DNA from 3 places in the Alteromonas sp. 5NW40-0090 genome. Region 2 is predicted to be linked to each of the others. Evidence: predicted binding sites of a transcription regulator. Region 2 holds the regulator's gene; each other region holds the start of a gene.
The links. The regulator sigma-54, encoded in region 2, starts transcription at its own class of promoters, with help from an activator protein. The targets are predictions, from matches to a motif close to GTTGGCACGNNNNTNGNNT.
Positions count from the first base shown of each region.

Region 1 (3,283 bases), on a different contig from region 2:
AGCTTCAGCATTCTCCTGCGGCTTATCGGTGAAAATTATAGTGCCATCTTTTCCAACCACCTTATATATTGTCGTTGGTGAAGACGACGCAGCAGCGGCTGAGACTTCAGCGTCTTGAGTTGCTGCATTCTGCTGCACATTTTCTCTTTCATTATCCTGACTAAGCACAGCCGCGTGCAGAGAACCTAATCCTAAAGTACCGCCAATCAGCAGTGAGGCTAAGCAATGTTTTCGCTTCATGTTTTGCTCGTGTGGTTACCTAATCAATGTTGTTTGGGTTGGCTAAATTACTCTTTTACTACGTAGACCCTATCGCTGAATCTATTTGACCACACCTGAATGAGGTGAATGGTTAACCCATTTCATTGAAGGTGTCGTTTTTAAAAAGTGCTTTTTCACAGTGCTATTTAAACATAGTAGATAATAAGCGCGCATAAAAAAAGCCCGCAGAGCGGGCTTTAGTATAAATTGCTATACAGTGTGAATTTACACGCTGTAGTACATGTCGAACTCAACTGGGTGAGTAGTCATGTTTAGTTTTGTTACTTCTTCAGACTTGAGGTCGATGTATGCATCAATCATGTCGTCAGTCATAACGCCACCTGCTTTCAAGAAGTCGCGGTCGTTATCAAGAGCTTCAAGTGCCATTTCTAGCGAGCTTGCAACTGTTGGAATTTCAGCAGCTTCTTCTGGCGGTAGGTCGTACAAGTCTTTATCCATTGAATCGCCAGGGTGGATCTTATTCTTAATACCGTCAATACCTGCCATAAGCATAGCGGTGAACGCTAGATATGGGTTAGCTGTTGGGTCAGGGAAACGTACTTCGATACGACGCGCTTTATCGCTAGTTACGTGAGGAATACGAATAGACGCAGAACGGTTACGTGCAGAGTATGCAAGCATTACCGGTGCTTCGAATCCAGGAACTAGACGCTTGTATGAGTTAGTAGAAGCGTTCGCAAAGGCGTTGATTGCACGCGCGTGCTTGATGATACCGCCGATGTAGTATAGTGCTTCTTCAGAAAGACCCGCGTACTTGTCACCCGCGAAGATGTTTACGCCATCTTTAGAGATAGATTGGTGGCAGTGCATACCAGAACCGTTGTCGCCAACTAGAGGCTTGGGCATAAAGGTAGCAGTTTGACCGTATGCGTGTGCAACGTTGTGAACTACATACTTGTAAATTTGGATTTCGTCAGCTTTCTTAACTAGCGTGTTGAATTGGCAAGCAATTTCGTTTTGGCCAGCAGTTGCTACTTCATGGTGGTGCGCTTCAATTACAAGGCCCATTTCTTCCATAACTAAGCACATTGCAGCACGGATATCGTGTGCAGAATCTACTGGAGGTACTGGGAAGTAACCGCCTTTAACGCCAGGACGGTGCGCCATGTTACCGCCTTCAAACTCTTCGCCAGAGTTCCACTTTGCCTCAGAAGAGTCAATCTTGTAGAAAGAACCCGCCATGTCAGTATGGAATTTAACGTCGTCGAATAGGAAGAACTCAGGCTCTGGACCAAAGAATACAGTGTCACCGATGCCAGTTGATTTTAGGAACTCTTCTGCGCGGCGAGCAACTGAACGTGGGTCACGCTCATAACCTTCCATTGTTGAAGGCTCAACGATGTCACAACGAATATTTACTTGTGTCTCTTCTGCGAAAGGGTCAACAACACAGCTGTCAGCATCTGGAAGAAGAACCATGTCTGATTCGTTAATACCTTTCCAGCCAGCGATTGAAGAACCGTCGAACATTTTACCTTCTTCGAAAAACTCTTCATCAACTAGGCCCGCAGGGATAGATACGTGTTGTTCTTTACCTTTTGTATCGGTAAAACGTAAATCTACAAACTTCGCTTCACTTTCTTTAATCAGCTCTAATGCCTTTTCTACTGACATCGTGTCCTCCAGGTTTAATGTAAAAATGCGGAATGATCAGCTTCACTCCAACAGTGGCAAAAGTGAAAGCGATTATCATGCCATCTATATGTGTGCCGATTTCTGCGGCATAGACAGGCATTCATCACTTCCTTTTAAATTAAAACGCACCATGATGGTGCGGCGATGCACCACTATGGTGTTTAATGCTCATTTGTACGTCAATGAGCCTAGTTTACTTTGTAACGGATGACCACCAATTATGATCAATTCGGTGCAATATAGCTGGTTATTTGTTGAACAAGTGTTTAAAAAGCAACAAAACACCAATCCATCAAAAAAAAGATGCGCAAACGTCGTGGTTTTTCTGTACAATCCGCGCAAATTTTTCTATCTGCATTTTTTTGCAACAAATCTAACGCATACTCCTTTCCACTGAATTGAAGTAGACGTTGATTTACACAGGCTCTATATAAGCATGAATACCACTGATATTAATAAATTGCGTAACATCGCAATCATCGCCCACGTTGACCACGGTAAAACCACCCTGGTAGACAAACTGTTACAGCAGTCTGGCACCCTTGAATCTCGAGGCGAGCAAGAAGAGCGCGTAATGGACTCGAACGACATCGAGAAAGAACGTGGCATTACCATCCTAGCTAAGAATACAGCGATTAACTGGAACGACTACCGTATCAACATCGTAGACACTCCGGGACACGCTGACTTCGGTGGTGAAGTAGAGCGTGTAATGTCGATGGCTGACTCTGTACTTCTACTTGTAGACGCGCAGGAAGGCCCGATGCCACAAACTCGTTTCGTTACGCAAAAGGCATTTGCTCAAGGTCTTAAGCCAATTGTTGTTATCAACAAAATCGACAAGCCTGGTGCGCGTCCTGATTGGGTTATGGATCAAGTTTTCGACCTATTCGACAACCTAGGTGCAACTGACGAACAGCTAGATTTCCAAGTTGTTTATGCGTCTGCACTTAACGGTTGGGCATCACTAGATGCAGATACTAAAGAAAACGATATGACGGCATTGTTCCAAACTATCGTTGATCAGGTTTCTCCTCCAGATGCAGATATCGACGGCGCATTCCAAATGCAGATCTCTCAGCTTGACTACAACTCATACGTGGGTGTAATCGGCGTAGGTCGTGTTAAGCGTGGTTCTGTTAAGCCTAACCAACAAGTAACGGTTGTTACTGCTGATGGCAAAAAGCGCAATGGTAAAGTTGGCCTTGTATATGGTTACCTTGGTCTTGCTCGTCATGAAGTTGAATCTGCTCACGCGGGCGACATCATTGCAATCACAGGTCTTGGTGAACTTAAGATCTCTGACACCATTTGTGACGTCAACACTGTAGAAGCACTTCCTCCACTTACGGTTGACGAGCCTACA
Region 1 is NZ_BAAJLT010000007.1:174,563-177,845, forward strand. It holds gene AC27KT_RS10550 (DUF4124 domain-containing protein) at 1-240, opposite strand, end outside; gene glnA (glutamate--ammonia ligase) at 487-1,896, opposite strand; gene typA (translational GTPase TypA) at 2,354-3,283, shown strand, end outside.
Region 1: a site for sigma-54 is predicted at 1,963-1,981, ahead of glnA (glutamate--ammonia ligase). Genes of this name have one in related genera too.

Region 2 (3,283 bases):
CGGAAGTAAGTTTACCGGGATATTATCAACACAGTAATAACCTAAGTCTTCCAATGCGCGAAGTGCGACAGACTTACCAGATCCCGAACGACCACTGATTATTATCAGCTTCACCTACTTTCTCCCTAATACTCTGGTTTTATCACATACGCGTTGATTAATGAGGCGCCTACTAAACGGTTAATAGGCGCTTAATGTTTAACTTAATGCAGTTAGAATATCGTCGCTTGTCGTTGCACGACGTATCGCTTTAATCGTTTCTTTGTCGCTTAGTTTACCCGCCACGGTGGCCAGCGTTTGAAGGTGTCCTTCGGTTTGTTCCTCTGGAACAAGTAGCGCAAAAAAGATGTCTACGGGTTTCTCGTCAAGGGCGTCAAAGTCGATTGCTGGCGTGCTGGTTACAACAATGGCAATCACTTTCTCAAGGCCCGGCAGGCGTCCGTGGGGCAGGGCGATACCATTACCAATGCCTGTACTACCCATCCGTTCTCGAGCCATTAAGCTATTAAGTACCGTTGCCTGGTCAATGTTATCGTTTTGCTTGGCAGCGATATCAGCGATGATCTCAAGAATTCGCTTTTTACTATTACACTGAACCGCACACTCGGTGCGGTCCAGACTTACGATGGCTTGTATATCCATGCTCAATTAACTACTAATGTTTTTTCAGTTTTTCCTTATGCTTGATTACCTGCCGGTCGAGTTTATCAACCATGCTGTCAATCGCCGCATACATGTCGGTGTTTTCTGAGGATGCGAATACTTCAGCGCCACTTAAATGAACGGTCGCTTCGGCTTTTTGATTTAATTTTTCAACGTTCAGGATGACATGCACATTAGAAATGTGATCAAAGTGACGTTCAAGTTTGCTGAACTTCGTATCGACATAATTACGCAAAGAGTCGGTGATTTCGACATGATGACCAGTAAGGTTGATTTGCATATTTCGTCTTCCTTATATTATTAAGCCCGTTTAAATAAGGCTTTTGCGTTGGTTCGACGGCGGGATCGATAACGATTCCCGGTATTTTGCTATTGTTCGCCGAGCGACTTTTATGCCTTGCTCGGCTAACAATGAAGCAATCTTGCTATCACTTAGCGGCTTACTAGGATTTTCTGCGGCCACTAACTTCTTGATCAATGCACGAATCGCTGTGGATGAACACTCACCACCGGACTCGGTTGCAACGTGGCTTGAGAAGAAATACTTCAATTCGAAAATACCACGCGGCGTATGCATATACTTTTGCGTTGTCACACGTGAAATAGTCGATTCGTGCATATCTACCATTTCTGCGACATCATTTAGCACCATTGGTTTCATCATTTCCGGGCCGTGCTCAAAAAAGCCCATTTGCTGTTGCACAATGCAGTTGGCTACCTTCATTAAGGTATCGTTACGAGACTCAAGGCTCTTTATGAACCACTTGGCTTCTTGCATGTGTGAGCGGATGAATTGCGAGTCACTACTGTTTTTGGCACGGCGACTCATGGCAGCGTATTGCTGGTTTACGCTTAATTTAGGCAAACTGTCAGGGTTCAGCTCAACCACCCAACGGCCATTCTTCTTGGTTACAGAGACATCAGGAATAACGTACTCAGGCTCTTTAGTAACTAAAGCACTACCTGGGCGAGGATTCAAGGTTTGAAGCAAACGCATTGCCTCGCGCAGCTGGTCTTCTTTCAAGCGACTTTTTCGCATCAGGGTGCGATAGTCTTTGCTGCTGAGTAAGTCTGAATATTCTTCGATAAGTTGTTTCGCTTCTACAAGCCACGGCGTGTCTTCTGAAAACTGACGCAACTGCACCATAAGACATTCTTGTGGAGAGCGTGAGCCAGAGCCAATAGGGTCGAACATCTGAATGCGCTTAAGCACACATTCTATTTCGTCCATCTCTATCGGCTCTTCTAAATCGTCGTCATTTACCGCTTCTAAAATATCCTCAAGGGTAACCGTTAGATAACCGGATTCGTCGATAGAGTCGATGATAGCAGTAGCAATTGCGCGGTCAGTGTCTGAAAAGTGAGTGAGGCGCATTTGCCAAAGCAAGTGCTCTTGGATGTCTTCAGTGGTCTCACCTTGGAAGATTTGTTCATCATCATTAGATGGGCCAGGTGCAGGCGCAGAAGACGCGGAGTAATACTCATCCCATGTGCTGTCGATTGGCAGCTCGTCTGGAAGATCGTTTTTCTCTAGCGCATCGCCCGCTTCCAATGTATCACTTGAAGCAGAAGCCGTTGCTTCAGATGCACTATCATCATTATCGATGTTGTTCTTCTCTAGCTGTGCCTCGTCATTGCCTTCTTCCACTTCCAATAGTGGGTTTGAATCGAGTGCTTCTTGTATCTCTTGCTGGAGATCAAGCGTAGAAAGCTGCAGCAGTTTAATGGCCTGCTGAAGCTGAGGTGTCATTGTAAGTTGTTGGCTAAATTTTAGCTGTAAAGATGGTTTCATCTACGTCTTATTTAAATGCTCTAAATTGAATATACCAGAGCTAAACTGAAAAATGACAATTCGGTTACACAAACTATAGCCTGAATTGTTCGCCTAGGTATACATCCCTTACTTTTTGATTACTTAAAACCTGTTCCGCCGTTCCTTGCGCAATAAGCTCGCCATGACTCACAATGTACGCTTTCTCGCAAACATCCAATGTTTCGCGTACGTTATGGTCCGTGATAAGGATACCAATGCCCCTATCCCGAAGATGTTGTATTATCTTCTTTATATCATTAACTGATATTGGATCAACACCAGCAAATGGTTCATCTAACAAAATAAATTGTGGTTTTGCGGCCAAAGCGCGTGCTATTTCAACACGACGGCGCTCGCCACCTGACAAACTCATCCCCGTACTATTACGTATATGGTTGATATTAAATTCATCAAGTAGGGCGTCGGCTTCTTCTTCTTGCTGCTGTGAATTTAAATCTTTACGGGTTTGTAAAATAGCCATGATATTTTCATGTACCGTAAGCTTTCTAAAAATTGATGCTTCCTGTGGAAGGTAGCCTATGCCGCGGCGTGCGCGCTCGTGCATTGGTTGATGAGTGAGTTCGTTGTCGTCAATCTCAATCTTACCTTTATCTAGGTTTACCAAGCCGACAATCATATAAAATGTAGTGGTCTTACCAGCGCCATTAGGCCCAAGAAGGCCGACTATTTGACCCGTTGAGACAGAAAGACTCACATCGCGAACAACCTGTCGTGACTTGTAGGCTTTAGCAAGGTTTTTAGCACTCAAAGTAGCCATTGCTATTCATTGTCCTTGTTATCTTTCTT
Region 2 is NZ_BAAJLT010000008.1:239,505-242,787, forward strand. It holds gene rapZ (RNase adapter RapZ) at 1-114, opposite strand, end outside; gene ptsN (PTS IIA-like nitrogen regulatory protein PtsN) at 199-642, opposite strand; gene hpf (ribosome hibernation promoting factor) at 656-943, opposite strand; gene AC27KT_RS12005 (RNA polymerase factor sigma-54) at 974-2,455, opposite strand; gene lptB (LPS export ABC transporter ATP-binding protein) at 2,529-3,254, opposite strand; gene lptA (lipopolysaccharide transport periplasmic protein LptA) at 3,257-3,283, opposite strand, start outside.

Region 3 (3,283 bases), on a different contig from region 2:
ACGTTTACTTGGTGTTTTCCCCATTCGTAGCCAAGTCTAAATTTGCCGCCATTCCTTTGGTAGTGGCTATTAGGAATAACGGTGTTATCGCCCGATTCTCGCTTATCACGTTGCTGATGCATGTACGTGCCGCTAATAAAGGCTTGGTCCGTTTTGAAAAGCACATTGCCCTGGTATTGCTGTCCGTTACCTAGGCCAATTAAGCTGGCATTTACACTGCCAGTAATACCGCTTCCCAAAGCAAAAAGGGATGCTGCATCTGCGTTAATACGCAGCTTGCCGCCTAGCGTTTGTACTCCAGCACTCACCGGTACAATACCGCGATACAAAGTGGCAGTAAGCCCTGGCTCTGGCAGGACGTGGGATAATGGCGAGTCCATGGAATTAGGCCCCGCGCCAGCGATGTCGACACCGTCGATGGATACGCTCACTCTATCGCCAAACAGTCCTCGGTATTGAATAAGGCCTGTAACCGGGCCGTTTCGGGAAATGGATACGCCCGGCAATTGCGCTAACTGATCGCCAAAGTCAGCGTCTAAGTTGGTAGCGGCTGTCACCGCTTCTCGCTCTATTTCTACTGTATTATCATTAAGCGAAGAGCCCATCACAGTAATCACTTCTGTTGAAGCGCTGTCAATAAACTCAGATGTGTTTGCCAAAACGTGTGCAGATGTACAGGCAGCTGTAACAGCGAACGCCAGTAAAGAATACTTCATAACAATTCCATTAAATAAACGAACTATATGCACGGTTAAACCATGCGCGTTGAGCGTGTTTTTAGGTTTTGTTATGCAATTGGTGGAGCGCGGCCTAGCGGGGCGGCAAAGGCAAACGATGTATAGGGCGCTGCCGCAAGACGAGATACTAAGGCGCGATAGCGCACAAGGGATAGCACCGCCGTTGAATCTACCGGCACATTGTCAATGTGCGGAAGGTCTGCCAGCGTACCGTTGGTACAATCTACGTGCTCAACAGGTGCTTTAAGTAGCTCTGGGCTTATAAATACAAATTCACCTTCAAGCGCTGTTGCACTTACCGATATATAGCGCATGGTTTTGCCAGTACAGATAAGTTCAATATCGTCGCCCACGAACCCGCGGGCGTGCTGCATAGTATGCGAAGCAAGCCCTAGTGCTAATGCATTTTGCAAAAGCATACAAAGGCAGAGTGTTAAGGCTGTCAGGCGTTTAATCGACATTGTTTATCTTTTTACGTTGCGCTTTTTTATCATAGCGTGCGTTGGATGGATATTTCCATATTTTAATTAAGTTCTTTAATACCGGCCTTTTTAAGCTTTCGGTAAAGCGTGCGGGTACTTACGCCTAATGCGTCTGCAAGGCTATTTATATCGCCTTTAAAGGAGCTCGCTACCTGAGCAAGATACGTATCTTCTACCTCGTCAAGAGTCATAATACTCTTACCACGCTTGCTGCTCGTCCAGATTTTTTGCTTTCTTGCATAGGGCACTGCTCGCCGCATTGATCACAGGGCTTGCTGTTGCGATGAGATACTTGATAGCAAGTGCTATAACCGAGCTTGATGTCGACAGGGTAAGTATCTCTATAAGGCGCATTGACCGCCTCAATAATGTAGTTTTGATTGATGAAAATAGCGGGCTTGTCTATTGCATCTATCATTGCTTGTACAATTGATATGTTCATTGTCAGCGTATTGGTTAATGCTACTTTTATCTCGCCAACTTAATATATTGGCATAGAGCTTGTTGATTGTTTTAGTTGAATGACAATGCCTGATTGCCAATACGTCCGTCAATAGGAGAGTTACACAATGAGAAAACGCATCTTTTTAATTGCGTTGGGGTTAGCAGTAAGCGCTGGGTGCCCTCTCGCGAATGCACAAAACAATGAGCTAGTTGACAGCGAAGTACAAACAAAAGTGAAGCAGGCGAGAGTTCACGCAAAAGCCCTTGGTGGAGCGCTTAAATCTAGACTAAAACAGGCAATTCAGTCTGGCGGTTTGGAAGCGGGTGTACAAGAGTGTCAGTTGGCCGCCGAGCCTATCGCCGAAAGTTTTACCCAAAATGGATGGGAAGTCGGGCGCACTGCGCTAAAAGTGAGAAACCCGAATAACGCGCCAGACGAGTGGGAGCGCGAGCAGCTAGCGCTTTTCGCCTCTCTATTGGCAAAGGCTAAGCTAGAGGGTAAACAGCCACCTACGCCTATGGATACCTATAAATATGACAGTGACATTGGCGAATTCCGGTACATGATGGCTATTCAACAAGGTCAAGTTTGCATGACGTGCCACGGTGGCCAAGTTGCACTTTCAGTAAAGGACGAAATTTTAAAATATTACCCCAAAGATGAGGCCTCAGGGTTTGAACTTGGTGAATTGCGCGGCGCGTTCACACTGACCTATTCTCTGCAGTAATTTAAGTTAATTTTGTATCAGCTGAAGCAAAAGCTCTCCTCTCAACCTATTAAACAACGCTACGGCGCCCCTCTTCTTTGTGCTTGTGTCAATTTTGTCATTAAAAGTGACAAAATTGGCGCAGTGAACATATTAGATCCTTGCGATGGATCAAAGTGCGCAACTTTTCGCCATGGAATAATTGTCCTGCACAGTACGAATAGACTGTCATTCATCGATTGTTAGTTCAGATTAACGAGCATAGTGATGTATGGCACAAACCATGCTCTAGCTGTGATGAATGTTCATGTGACTACCACTGAATAACCAATAAATTTATTTAAGGTCAAGCGCTTATCGCGCAAAAGAGACAAGGGAGATAACCCATGAGCGATACGTTAATAGAACTATCGCGGTGGCAATTTGCATTAACTGCGATGTTCCACTTTATTTTTGTACCCTTAACACTAGGGCTTAGTTTTCTACTTGCCATTATGGAATCCGTTTACGTAATGACAGGTAAAGAGATATACAAGCAAATGACCCAGTTTTGGGGAAAGCTGTTTGGGATTAATTTTGCCATCGGGGTAGCTACGGGCTTAACCATGGAGTTTCAGTTCGGCATGAACTGGTCTTATTATTCTCACTATGTAGGTGATATCTTTGGAGCACCGCTGGCCATTGAGGGATTGATGGCGTTCTTCTTAGAATCTACGTTTGTAGGTTTGTTTTTCTTTGGCTGGGACAAAATGTCGAAGGTTAAACACCTTATGGCAACTTGGCTGGTGGCCATTGGTTCAAACTTCTCAGCGCTTTGGATCCTAATCGCTAATGGCTGGATGCAGTACCCGGTAGGCGCTGAATTTAACTTTGAAGCCATGCGTATGGAAATGACTAGTTTCGCTGAAGTCAT
Region 3 is NZ_BAAJLT010000002.1:298,061-301,343, forward strand. It holds gene AC27KT_RS03435 (TonB-dependent receptor) at 1-716, opposite strand, end outside; gene AC27KT_RS03440 (hypothetical protein) at 788-1,198, opposite strand; gene AC27KT_RS03445 (helix-turn-helix domain-containing protein) at 1,261-1,410, opposite strand; gene AC27KT_RS03450 (hypothetical protein) at 1,407-1,661, opposite strand; gene AC27KT_RS03455 (Tll0287-like domain-containing protein) at 1,789-2,391, shown strand; gene AC27KT_RS03460 (cytochrome ubiquinol oxidase subunit I) at 2,757-3,283, shown strand, end outside.
Region 3: a site for sigma-54 is predicted at 1,708-1,726, ahead of AC27KT_RS03455 (Tll0287-like domain-containing protein). Genes of this name have one in related genera too.